DNA from 4 places in the Comamonas sp. CMM02 genome. Region 1 is predicted to be linked to each of the others. Evidence: predicted binding sites of a transcription regulator. Region 1 holds the regulator's gene; each other region holds the start of a gene.
What was found. The regulator sigma-54, encoded in region 1, starts transcription at its own class of promoters, with help from an activator protein. The targets are predictions, from matches to a motif close to TGGCANGNAANCTGCTTT.

Region 2: the regulator sigma-54 is predicted to act here: its motif matches at 1,593-1,610, upstream of hmpA (NO-inducible flavohemoprotein).
Region 3: the regulator sigma-54 is predicted to act here: its motif matches at 1,617-1,634, upstream of IB213_RS13965 (pilin).
Region 4: the regulator sigma-54 is predicted to act here: its motif matches at 1,822-1,839, upstream of IB213_RS02970 (urease subunit gamma).

The regions. Positions count from the first base shown of each region.
Region 1 covers NZ_JACUZW010000001.1:13,787-16,881, reverse strand. The annotation lists gene IB213_RS00090 (sugar ABC transporter substrate-binding protein) at 1-438, opposite strand, end outside; gene IB213_RS00085 (RNA polymerase factor sigma-54) at 613-2,190, opposite strand; gene lptB (LPS export ABC transporter ATP-binding protein) at 2,245-3,015, opposite strand; gene lptA (lipopolysaccharide transport periplasmic protein LptA) at 3,015-3,095, opposite strand, start outside.
Region 2 covers NZ_JACUZW010000003.1:798,753-801,847, forward strand. The annotation lists gene IB213_RS13150 (HPP family protein) at 1-234, opposite strand, end outside; gene hmpA (NO-inducible flavohemoprotein) at 342-1,535, opposite strand; gene norR (nitric oxide reductase transcriptional regulator NorR) at 1,704-3,095, shown strand, end outside.
Region 3 covers NZ_JACUZW010000004.1:74,904-77,998, reverse strand. The annotation lists gene IB213_RS13970 (PglL family O-oligosaccharyltransferase) at 1-1,056, opposite strand, end outside; gene IB213_RS13965 (pilin) at 1,094-1,573, opposite strand; gene IB213_RS13960 (TerC family protein) at 1,883-2,566, opposite strand; gene sucD (succinate--CoA ligase subunit alpha) at 2,773-3,095, opposite strand, start outside.
Region 4 covers NZ_JACUZW010000001.1:653,614-656,708, forward strand. The annotation lists gene ureC (urease subunit alpha) at 1-363, opposite strand, end outside; gene IB213_RS02955 (urease subunit beta) at 365-670, opposite strand; gene IB213_RS02960 (hypothetical protein) at 675-812, opposite strand; gene IB213_RS02965 (HupE/UreJ family protein) at 813-1,421, opposite strand; gene IB213_RS02970 (urease subunit gamma) at 1,472-1,774, opposite strand; gene urtA (urea ABC transporter substrate-binding protein) at 2,102-3,095, shown strand, end outside.

The sequences.
Region 1 (3,095 bases):
CAGGCGGTTGTCAGGTCCCACAAAAGGAATGTTCAGGTTCTTTTCCTTCAGGGCTTCAGGGTCCAGGCGGTTGTCGATATTCACAACAATCACACCCTTGTCCACTGCATTTTTCAGCACTGGCACCAGCGCCTTGGAGTCAGCAGGCGCAATCACGATGGCCTGCGCCTTTTGCGCCACCATTTGCTCAACCATCTTGATCTGCGCGGCGGTATCGGTTTCGTTCTTGATACCGTTGCTCACCAGCACATAATTTTTATGTTCTTTGTTGTGCGCCTTGGCACCGTCTTCCATGGTGCGGAAAAACTCATTGGCCAGCGACTTCATGACCAGCGCCACCTTGGGCTTTTCTTCGGCATGGGCCACAGGCGCAATAGCGCCCAAAGCGGCCAAAGTGGCGGCCCCAATGGCCAAAAGGGTGTGACGACGTTGCTGCATGGTGGTTCTCCGAGCGCGCTGCGCGCTCAACTGGTTAACACAAGCTGGGAAAACAAAAGCGCCGCCCACAGGCAGCGCATTTTGATTCAACTCGCGCGATTCTATCGAGCGCTAGCAAGCTTAGCTAAACAGTAAGCACAAACCAACACAGGCGCAACGGGATGCTCCCCCGGCTTACAGCGCTTTGCGCAAATTTGCTGGCGCAATCTTCAGCGCCTCTCGGTATTTGGCCACCGTGCGGCGTGCGCACTCAATGCCCTGCTCCTTGAGCATCTCGGCAATCTGGCTGTCAGACAGCGGTTTTTTGGTGCTCTCCGCCGACACGAACTGCTTGATCAACGCCCGCACCGCCGTACTGGAGGCGTTGCCCCCCGTTTCCGTGCCCAGACCCGAGCCAAAGAAATACTTCAGCTCATACGTGCCATGGGGGGTGGACATGTATTTGGCCGTGGTCACGCGGCTGATGGTCGATTCATGCAGCCCCAGCTCATCGGCAATGTCCCGCAGCACCAAGGGGCGCATGGCCAGCTCGCCATGCACAAAGAAGTTCTTCTGCCTATCCACAATCGCTTTGGACACCCGCAAGATGGTGTCAAAACGCTGCTGCACATTCTTGATAAACCAGCGCGCCTCCTGCAGACGCTGCTGCAGCCCAGCATGCCCCTCGCTGCCCTTGTGGCTGCGCAGTGCCCCGGCATAGATGTCATGCACACGCAGGCGGGGCATGACATCGGGGTTGAGTTGAACACTGAACTGAGCCATGCCATCAGCCCCGCGGCGCGCGACTTTCTTGACGATGACATCGGGCACCACCACGTTGCGCTCCACATTCACAAAGCGACGCCCAGGCTTAGGTTCTAGCCGTGCAATTGCCCCCAGCGCAGCGCGCACCTTGGCTTCAGGCAGACCGCAGGCCTGCATGAGTTTGCGAACATCGCGCCGAGCCAGCAGCTCCAAGGGCTGCGCGCACAACTGCAGCGCCATATCGATCAGGTCGGTGTCACCACCTTGGTGGCGCAGGTGCTGAAGCTGCAGGCGCAGGCACTCTGACAATCCACGTGCGCCCACGCCCACAGGCTCCAGGGATTGCAACAAACCCAGAGCAACGGTAAAGCGGTGCACCAGTTCTTCTAACTGCTCCAGATCCGAGGGGCCTGCCAGACCCAGAGCCAGCTCTTCCAGTGAATCTTCAAGATACCCATCGTCGTTAAGGTTTTCAATCAGAAAACGCAGCGCGTACCGATCCAGCTCGGACAAACGCAGGGACAGCGACTGCTGGAGCAGAAAGTCTGTCAAAGACTCATGGGTGCCTGCCAGCTCCAACGCGGTGGGCGCATCGTCATCATCGCGGGTGCCGCGAGGCAGGGCATCGCCACCCCACTCGCTGTCCTCGAACGCCATGTCCACACTGCCATCGCCTTCCCAATCGCTAGGAAGATCATTTTCAGAGGCGGAAGCATCTTGATCTTTTTGTCCATCAGCGCCTGCTGCGCCTGCACTATCCGATATGGAGTATTGCGCCTCATCTGCCGCATGTGCATCGTATTCAGGTGCTGCATCAACGCTGGCTACACCAAATTCTTCAGAAGGGGCATCCTCATTGGCCACCTCAAGAAAGGGATTCTCGTCGAGCATTTGCTCGACTTCTTGGGAAAGCTCCAGCGTAGATAGCTGCAAGAGGCGGATGGACTGCTGCAGTTGTGGCGTCAGCGCTAAATTCTGTGAGACCCGCAGTGACAAACCTGGCTTCAACGCTGTACCCCTCTTTCGACCCTTGTTGTTTTTCCTGAAAACTGCCGTAGAGGGCTACATCCTGAAGTGTTCGCCGAGGTAGACCCGTCTGACATCCGGGTTCTCGACGATTTCCTGTGGCGTTCCCTGCGCCAGTACTGTGCCATCACTGATGATGAAAGCGTGGTCACAGATACCCAGTGTTTCACGCACGTTGTGATCGGTAATCAGCACACCGATGCCGCGTTCCTTCAAAAAACCAATGATGCGTTGAATTTCAATGACGGCGATCGGATCGATGCCGGCAAAAGGCTCGTCGAGCAAGATGAAGCGCGGGTTAGTGGCCAAAGCGCGGGCGATCTCCACGCGGCGGCGTTCCCCCCCAGACAGCGCCAACGAAGGCGATTTGCGCAGATGGTCCACGCGCAGCTCTTGCAGCAAGGACGTCAGCTGTTTTTCAATCTCATCTCTGGACAAAGACTGGCCCGCATCATTTTTTTGCAGCTCCAGCACCGCGCGCACGTTGTCTTCCACATTCAATTTGCGAAAGATGGAAGCTTCTTGCGGCAGGTACGACAAGCCCAGGCGCGAGCGCTGGTGAATGGGCATGCTGCCCACGGAATGACCATCGATGAATACATCTCCACCATCGCTGCGCACCAGGCCTACGATCATGTAAAACGAAGTGGTCTTGCCTGCACCATTGGGGCCGAGCAAACCCACCACTTCACCTTTTTGCACAGTCATTGACACATCTTTCACCACCTTGCGGCTGCCATACGACTTGGCCAGGTGTCGGGCTTCCAGCTTGCTGGAGACCACAGTGTCCGGGGTGTTCTCAGCCATTACTTGCCTTGTAGATTCAAATTACCAGAAGGCTGCAAGGGCTGTGCAGGCACGGGGGCAGAAGGGCTCGCACTGGGCGC
Region 2 (3,095 bases), on a different contig from region 1:
TGCCACGCAGGACCAAGGCTGTGCCAGCGGGCTGGTATGCACTGCAAAAAGCAAAACAGCACTGGCCCCCAAAGGGGCAAACAAGCTCAGGCCCATGGCAAACCCCAGTTGCCGGCCCTCAAAGACCAGCAACATGGCCAAGGCCAGACCCAGCGTAGCGCCCAGCCCTACACGAAAGACATCAAGGCGCGCCGCAGGGGCAACAGCGGGCTTCCAGGCATTTTTAATATTCATCTAATAACAAAAAAAACCCCGTCACGGCAGACGGGGTTGCTCAAGTGCCAACGCAGTGGATCAGTGCTTTGTCAGCACTCACCAACCAACTTTGGCCATCATGCCAGTTAAGCTGCCAGCGCCTGTGCCGGGCCAAAAAACTCGTGATGACTTTGTGCCTTAGGCACGCCAGCATCACGCAAAACGGTTTGCGCCAAACGCATAAAGCCGACAGGGCCCAGAAAGTAGGCCTGTACATCACGCTGCACCGGCAGCCAGGCCTGGAGCAAAGCGGCATCTGGCATGCCCGTGGCAACTTGCACACCCTCAGTGTTTTCGGGTGCGGCTTCTTGCTCGTAGCTAAAGCGCAGCTGCAAGTGGGAATGCTGCGCGGCCAGCTCGATCAGCTGGGTGCGAAAGGCTTGTAAGTCAGGGCTGCGTGTGCAATGAATCAAGGTAGTGGGCCGCTGTGCAGCCAATGCTTTTTCCAGCATCGCCATCAAGGGGGTGATGCCAACGCCCGCGGCCATCAGCACCAAAGGCTTGTCGCTGTCGTCCAGCGTGAAGTGACCGGCAGGTGCAAACACTTCCAGCACATCACCCTCATGCACCTGCGTATGCAAGTGCGATGACACCACGCCCTGTGCCTCACGCTTGACACTGATGCGCAAGCTGCGTCCATCCGCCGCCTGCGACAGCGAATAGTTGCGCCGCTGCTCTTTGCCATTGACCAAGAGACGCAAACCAATGAATTGACCCGCCTGGTAAGCCACCACTTTGCCGCCGTCTTCAGGGTGCAAGGTAAACGACGTAATCTCTGACGTCTCAGCCTGTTTGCGTGCCACCACGAAACGACGAACACCTGCCCAGCCGCCTTCTAGCTGCGCATTGTCTGCATACATGCTTTTTTCGGCGCTGATCAAAATATCAGCCAGTTGCCCGTAGGCAGCGCCCCAGGCGTCAATCACTTCATCGGTCGCAATTTCTGCACCCAGCACTTCGCGGATAGCACGCAGCAAGTAAGCACCAACGATGGGGTAATGCTCTGGCTGCACCTGCAAAGACACATGCTTATGAATGATCTGCGCAGGCAAATCGCCCAGGCCCGACAAGTCATCAATGTGCTTGGCATACATCAGCACGCTGCGCGCCAGTGCGCGAGGCTGTGCACCGGTTTGCTGGTGCACGCTGTTAAACAGTGGCTGTACAGCCTCGTTTTCAGACAGCATCAGCTGATAGAAATGGGTAGTAAGCGCTTCGCCCCCGGCTTCCAGCAAAGGCACGGTGGATTTGACAATGGCACGTTGGCGTTCATTCAGCATGAGATCTTTCCTTTTTACAAAGTCACGGCAGCGCAATGCGCCAGGACATCTTGAGCACTGGCAAAGTACATGCCAGGTTTGCACAGCTTGTAATTCATGCACTTACATGCACCCATGTCTTTTTGACACTGCATGATGTCCGTCAATTTGACACCATAAGATGTCAAAATGACTCCCGATGCCAGCTTGCTTAGCGCCCTGCTTCCACTGATCGCGCAACTCTCCAACCACCTGTCTGAACCTGAACGCTACCGCCGTCTGCTGGCCGCTTTGCGCACGGTGCTGCCAGCAGACGCAGCTGCACTTTTACGTTTTGAAGAAAATGGAACATGGCTGCGCCCCTTGTCTATCGATGGTCTGAGCCCTGACACACTGGGTCGCCGCTTCCGGGTGAGCGAACACCCACGTTTTGCGGCCTTGCTGGCTGCCGGGCAGGCCATGCGCTTTCCCACCGACACCGAGCTGCCCGACCCTTACGACGGCCTGGTCACCCACCACACCGATGCCCCTTTGCCCGTGCACGATTGCATGGGCTGTGTGCTCATGGTGAACGAGCAACCATGGGGTTTGCTCACCCTCGATGCACTGCAGCCCGGCAGCTTTGCAGGCGATGCGCCTTTGGCGGCCTTGCAGGCTTTCAGCAATTTGGCGGCAGCAACCGTCGCCACTGCCGCGCGCATGCGTGAGCTGGAGCAGACCGCAGCGCAAGAGCGCCAACGCGCGGAGCATTTTCGTCGGCACACACCGGTAATCCACACCCGCCTGCTGGGTCACAGCGCAGCCATGCGCAACCTGCAGCGCGACATTGCCACCGTGGCAGCCAGCGACTTAGCGGTACTGATCACCGGAGAAACAGGCGTGGGCAAAGAGCTGGTTGCACAAGCCGTACATGCGCAGTCGCTGCGCGCCGATCAGGCATTTGTCAGCATCAACTGCGCAGCCCTGCCAGAAAACCTGGTCGAAAGTGAGCTGTTTGGCCACGTCCGTGGCGCGTTCACAGGCGCGGTACAGGAGCGAGCCGGAAAATTCGAGCAAGCCCATCAGGGCACCCTGTTTCTGGATGAAGTGGGTGAGCTGCCTTTGGCAACCCAAGCCAAGCTGCTGCGTGTACTGCAAAGTGGCCACATCCAGCGCCTGGGGCTGGACCGTGAACGCACGGTGAATGTGCGCATCATTGCCGCAACCAATCAAGATCTGGAGAGGGCCGTTCGCAGCGGGCACATGCGCGCTGATTTTTTTCACCGTCTGGGCGTTTTCCCCATTCAGGTGCCCCGATTGCGGGATCGTGACGGTGATCTGCTGGTACTTGCTGGCCATTTTCTGGAGCGGGCCCGCTCAGAACTCGGGCTTGACCAAGTGCGGCTGGAGACTGCCGCCCAAGCGGCCCTGCTGGACTACCACTGGCCCGGTAATGTCCGCGAGCTGGAACACTGCATACGCCGCAGTGTGCTGCACGCCATGCGCCGCCCACGCACGCACCAGCAAACACTGGGCATCACTGCCGAAGATTTAAAGCTGCCTCACACACCACCGACCGCGCCCAGACAGAGCGCCGGACAG
Region 3 (3,095 bases), on a different contig from region 1:
TATTAGCGGAATAAGGATGATCTTTGTTTTGTCATTTTTCTCTTTTTCTATTTGCAGTAGAGCTTTTGAAGAATAAATTAAAATTAATATGGTGATTGGAATGCCAAACCAAATCAAAAAATCAATAATTATATTGTGTGAGTAGTGAAATGGCGCGGACCTTAAATTTTCGTTATTTCTTATTTGATTATCCAGCGTGCTGAATACACTGTTGAAGCCATGCCCTGTAATGGGTTTTTCTTTGACAGAGTCAATAAGGATTGACCAGGCAAGCAGTCTGCCGCTGCTGCTGGTATCGGTGATTCTGGTATGGCTTTCTACTTGATTTTGGTAAAAACTATCATAAATTTTCGGAGTGAGCAGAAAGCTTAGGCAGACGAATATTAGGCTTGAAAATAAAATTGTTTTTCCGCAATATTTCTTCAGCGAAGCATAAAAAATATAAACAGAAAATGCAAGAAAACCAGTCCTTGATTCTGTTGCAGCAATAGCGAAACTGAGTGTTATAAAAATAATTAATTTAATTATTTTGGAAGAAAAACTCTTTTGCAAGCAACAAATTAAACCGAGGCATATAAATGTTGCTGCATGATTGGCTTGGATAAGTGACCCGCCAGGGCGACGAGTATTTTCAATGCTCGGTAATAATTCGAAATTATCCGCAACATCAAAAAATTGTGCAATAACTGATATGGATAGGAAAAAACCAATTAAAATTATGAAATTGAATAAATTATTTTCTTTGATTTCTTTTGTATTAAACCCTGCAATTAACGCCAGGCTATATATGGCAAAGTAGACTAAGAAGTTCTTATATTCGGCGGAATTATTTTGTATGATTAATCGGATAGCAATGTAAATTGATATTACTGCTGCGAATATTAAGAATTTCTTGGGTATCTCAATACTTTTATAAAAAGATTTGAAAAGCAAAAGAAAAACTATAGCAAAAGCGCATAAAAACTCGGAATGAAATGAATTCCATGGTGGAATATGAAATGGATTCAATACGCCAATAAAAAAGAATGAGGCAGATAATAAGTAAAAAAAGTACATAAAAAAACGCCCCGAAGGGCGTTGTGATTTATTTAAATTAAACGCCGCGGCATGATCCTGGAAGGAATTTTGCAGGCACCGTTGTCACAACATCGGAATTGTCTACGGCAGCACGGTTGCCACAAATCCATTCTGTAATTTGCTTGGTACTATTATCGACCTTAGGAACCAGTGAAACCGTTTTTTGGTCAATATCGTTATCGCCAAAGCCTCGCGCGGTCACTGCAATGCCACCTGCATCATCAGTTTCGACCTTTTCTACATATCTGGTGGCGCCGGTGCCAGAAACTTCACAGCCCCAAGCATTGGCTTCAGGTAGGCTGGCGGCGCTATTGGTTTGATAAACTTCAGACACTGTTGTGCGGCAAGAAGATGCGGCCAGAATTACTTCTGACATCTTTGCGCGCTTCGTGTAATCCTGATAAGCAGGCAGTGCCACAGCAGCCAAAATACCGATGATTGCCACCACAATCATCAATTCGATCAGGGTGAAACCCTTTTGCATCGTGCGCTTCATGAAAAAGCTCCTTGAAGTAGAAATAGAAAAATACAGTGTAGAGAGAGCAATCGGCGTGCCAGCCCTGTCCTACAAGGGAAAGCGTGAAACTTTGCAAAGTTTGCTTGCAAATAGACGGGATGTGTCACGTTTCTAGGGGCGGCGTCTGCTGTAAGTGACGTTTTTGTCAGATTGCAGGCATTGCAGCACACAGACTGCCTTGGTTTTAAGGCCAGCGCGGGCTGGCACAGGGGTGAAGCTTGCGGATACGCTGTGCCAGCCAAGAAAAAGCGCCCGAAGGCGCTGGTGCTGGCTGGTGCCTGTGCCGGCTCAGGCCAATGGTTTGACCTGGCGGGTTTGCATCCACTTGCCTACGGCGACCACCAAAACGGCACCCGCAGCAGCAGCTACGTAGTGCAGCCATGGGTGGGCCAGTGCGACCCCGTGCAGCAGGTTGTCGTTGACGATGGTTTCACCACCGACCCAGCCAATCAGGGCTGCACCCAGCGTGATGATGACGGGGAAACGGTCCATCAGCTTGATCATCAGGGTAGAGCCAAAGATGACCAGAGGGATGGAGATGGCCAGGCCCATGATCAGCAGCACCATGTTGCCTTGGGCGGTGGCTGCAACGGCAATCACGTTGTCCAGGCTCATCACCAGATCGGCGATCAAGATGGTACGAATGGCCGCAGCCATGGAGCCCTTGCCCTTGGCTTGGCCTTCTTCTTCCTCACCGCCAGTCAGCAACTGGTAGCCGATCCACAGCAGCAGGCAGCCGCCGATGACTTGCAGGAACGACAGCTCCAGCAGCTTGGCCGCAACCACCGTCAGCACGATGCGCAGAAAAACGGCAGCGCCAGAGCCAAACATGATGGCTTTCTTTTGCTGCTCCGGCGGCAGTGAACGGGCAGCAAGGGCGATGACGACAGCGTTGTCACCAGAAAGAATGATGTTGATCCAGACGATCTTCATCAGGCCGATCCAGAAATCGGCAGTGCTCAGAAATTCCATTTTTACTCCACTGTTATGAATTGAAAACGCCGTTCTGCAGATGCAGAGCGGCGTTTACTTTTTTTGGAGTCGGCAGTTTACGCCTGCGCTTGCCCAGTGGCGTGCGTAGTTTTGCGTAAATGGCTGGCTGCTCGCGGCATGCTCATGCAAAAAGGCCGCCCCGACAGAAGTCGGCACGGCCTTTTTGGTCAGCAAGCTGCTGTGGCTTACTTCTTGAGCAGGCCTTGCAGCAGGCGGCCCATTTCGGAAGGGTTGCGCGTGATGGTGAAACCACACTCTTCCATGATGGCCAGCTTGGCGTCAGCCGTATCAGCACCGCCAGAGATCAGCGCGCCAGCGTGGCCCATGCGCTTGCCGGGAGGCGCTGTCACGCCAGCGATAAAGCCAACGATTGGCTTGGTCATATTGGCCTTGCACCACAGAGCGGCTTCGGCTTCGTCCGGGCCACCGATTTCACCAATCATGATGACGGCGTCGGTGTCTGGATCGTCATTGAAGGCGCGCATCACGTCGATGTGCTTCAGACCGT
Region 4 (3,095 bases), 640 kb from region 1:
TGTGCCCGGGCCAATGATGATGTCCACCCCCGGCTGGGTGTCCGGATTGCCGGCCTTGCCGATGGCAGCAATGCGCCCGCCTTTCAATCCAATGTCGGCCTTGACGATGCCCCAGTGGTCGACGATGAGGGCATTGGTGAGCACGGTGTCCATGGCCCCTTGGGCGCGTGAAAACTGGCTTTGCGCCATGCCGTCACGGATGGTTTTGCCGCCACCAAATTTCACTTCCTCACCATAGCCGCCAGCGGCCAGTGTGAAGTCTTTTTCAACCTCAACGATCAGCTCGGTATCGGCCAGCCGCACACGGTCGCCCACGGTGGGGCCAAAGGTTTCGGCGTAGGCGCGCTTGTCCATCGTGGCCATATCAAAGTGCTCCTTGAATCAGGCCTCGAAAGCCGTAAATCTGGCGGTCACCGGCTACATCGACCAGCTCTACCGTGCGCTGCTGGCCTGGCTCAAAGCGCACAGCCATGCCACTGACAATGTTCAGACGTTTGCCGTGCGCAGCCTGCCGGTCAAACTCCAGCCCGGCATTGGTCTCTGCAAAGTGGTAGTGAGAGCCGACCTGAATGGGCCGGTCGCTGGCATTTTTGATCAGCAGCGTCGTAACCGGGCGGCCGGGGTTGAGGACATGTGCGCCTGCATCCACCAAAATTTCACCGGGAATCATGCTTTTATCCTTGGCGCAATGCCGCGCAGTGCATGGCACGGCTTATCAATAACTGGCGCTGCATCAGCGCGGAGATGGCCCACACCACCACCGTCGCCTGCCTTGCGGCAGCGCTGTACGGCGGGGCAGTGTGGCGTTTCATTTAAGCCAGGCGGGTCAGCATGAAGGCCCCCAGTGCTGCAGTCAGCCCGCCAGCCAGCTTGGCAATCACCTGGTGGCGCTGCATGACTGCGTGGCCCAGCACGATGCCCGAGAGGTGCAGCAAGGCAGAGCCAGCGGCCATGCCCGCAATGGCACCAAGTGCGGCCAGCGCACTGTCTTGGGCCAGCTCGTAGCCGTGGGCGGCACCGTGAAAGAAGGCAAATACACCGGCCAGTGCGGCCGCTGCGCCCCAGGCCATTTTCTTTTGCACCATCACCAGCAGGCCCAGCACCAGCACCGATGCGGCGATCATGGGTTCGACCGCCGGGATATGCAGCCCCGCAAAACCGGCCAGACAGCCAGCAATGAGCAGCGCAACAAAGGCCGCTGGCGCGCGCCATGCGCTGGCCATGGTCAATGCACTCCACGCGCCCACAGCGAGCATGGCCGCCAGGTGGTCTGCACCGCCAAAGGGGTGGGCAAAGGCATGGCTCAGGCTGTCCAGAAAGTTGTGGTGGCCACCGCCGTCGGTGCTGATGTGAGCCATCGCAGACAGGGGCAGGAAAGAGGCAGCCGTGATGGCGGTGGTGATCAGATATTTGGTGTTCATAGCTGTTAGCGCAGGTGAAGTAAGGGCCGGGTGCCTGAAAGGCTTGAAATTCAAATAATCGGCTCGTGCACGGTGACCAACTTGGTGCCATCGGGGAACGTAGCTTCCATCTGGATATCTGGAATCATCTCGGGCACGCCGTCCATCACGTCTTCGCGCGTCAGCACGGTGCGACCTTCGCTCATGAGCTGGGCCACGGTCTTGCCGTCGCGAGCGCCTTCCATCACAAAAGCACTGATCAAGGCGACGGCTTCGGGGTAGTTGAGCTTGAGACCACGGGCTTTGCGCCGCTCGGCCAGCAAGGCAGCGGTAAAGATGAGCAGCTTGTCTTTTTCGCGGGGTGTCAGTTCCATGGCGTGATCGGGTGCAGTGCAAATGGGCGACAGCGCCCTGCACAGTCTCTGCAAGAGCCGTGCCAGTGCCGGCCTGGGCGCTAGCTTGGTGCAGGGGTGCTGCCTTGATTTGGTGCCAGGGTGCTGACCGCAGCTGGCGGCCCCGTTTTTATTGGTGCGCAGTGCGGCCAAAGCAGTGCAGTCACACCGGCTATCGGTTTATGTTGCACCGCCATGGGGATTGCATGGTGCGTGGCCCAAAGTGGCACATGGCTTGCAAAGGGGGCATTGAGACCGCTGGTGTGTACCAGTGGAACCCATCAACCAGCCCTTTGAGGAGCACTTTCCATGAACCAGCGTCGTTTCACTTTGAAAACCCTGGCTGCCAGCGCAGCGGTTGCCGGATTTGGTTTTGCGGGTTTGTCCGCCCAGGCTGCGGACACCATCAAGGTGGGGGTGCTGCATGCGCTGTCGGGCACGATGGCGATTTCGGAGACCGCGCTCAAGGACATGGCGCTGATGACGATTGAAGACATCAACGCCAAGGGCGGTGTGCTGGGCAAGAAGCTGGAGCCCGTGGTGATTGATACGGCCTCCAACTGGCCGCTGGCGGCGGAGCAAGCCAAACAGTTGATCAGTCAGGACAAGGTGGCAGTCACCTTTGGTTGCTGGACTTCGGTGTGCCGCAAGTCGGTGCTGCCGGTGTATGAAGAAAGCAATGCGCTGCTGTTTTACCCAGTGCAGTACGAAGGCGAAGAGCTGAGCAAGAACGTGTTCTACACCGGCGCGGCACCCAACCAGCAGGCCATTCCTGCGGTGGAGTACCTGATGGGTGAAGACGGTGGTTCGGCCAAGCGCTGGGTGCTGCTGGGGACCGACTATGTGTATCCCCGCACGGCCAATAAAATTTTGCGCGCCTTCCTCAAATCCAAGGGTGTGGCAGACAAGGACATCATGGAAAGCTACACCCCGTTCGGGCATAGCGACTACCAGACCATCGTGGCAGACATCAAGAAGTTTGCAGCCGGTGGCAAGACTGCCGTGATCTCCACCATCAATGGCGACTCCAACGTGCCTTTCTACAAGGAACTGGGTAACGCAGGCATCAAGGCGACCGACGTGCCCGTGGTGGCTTTCTCTGTGGGTGAAGAAGAGCTGCGTGGCCTGGACCCCAAACCGCTGGTGGGCCATCTGGCTTCGTGGAATTACTTCATGAGCGTCAAGAACCCCACCAACGAAGCGTGGATCAAGCAGTGGAGTGCCTACGCCAAGGCCAAGAAGTTGCCCGGTCAATCCACCAAACCTTTGACCAACGACCCCATGGAAGCCACCTACGTAGGCA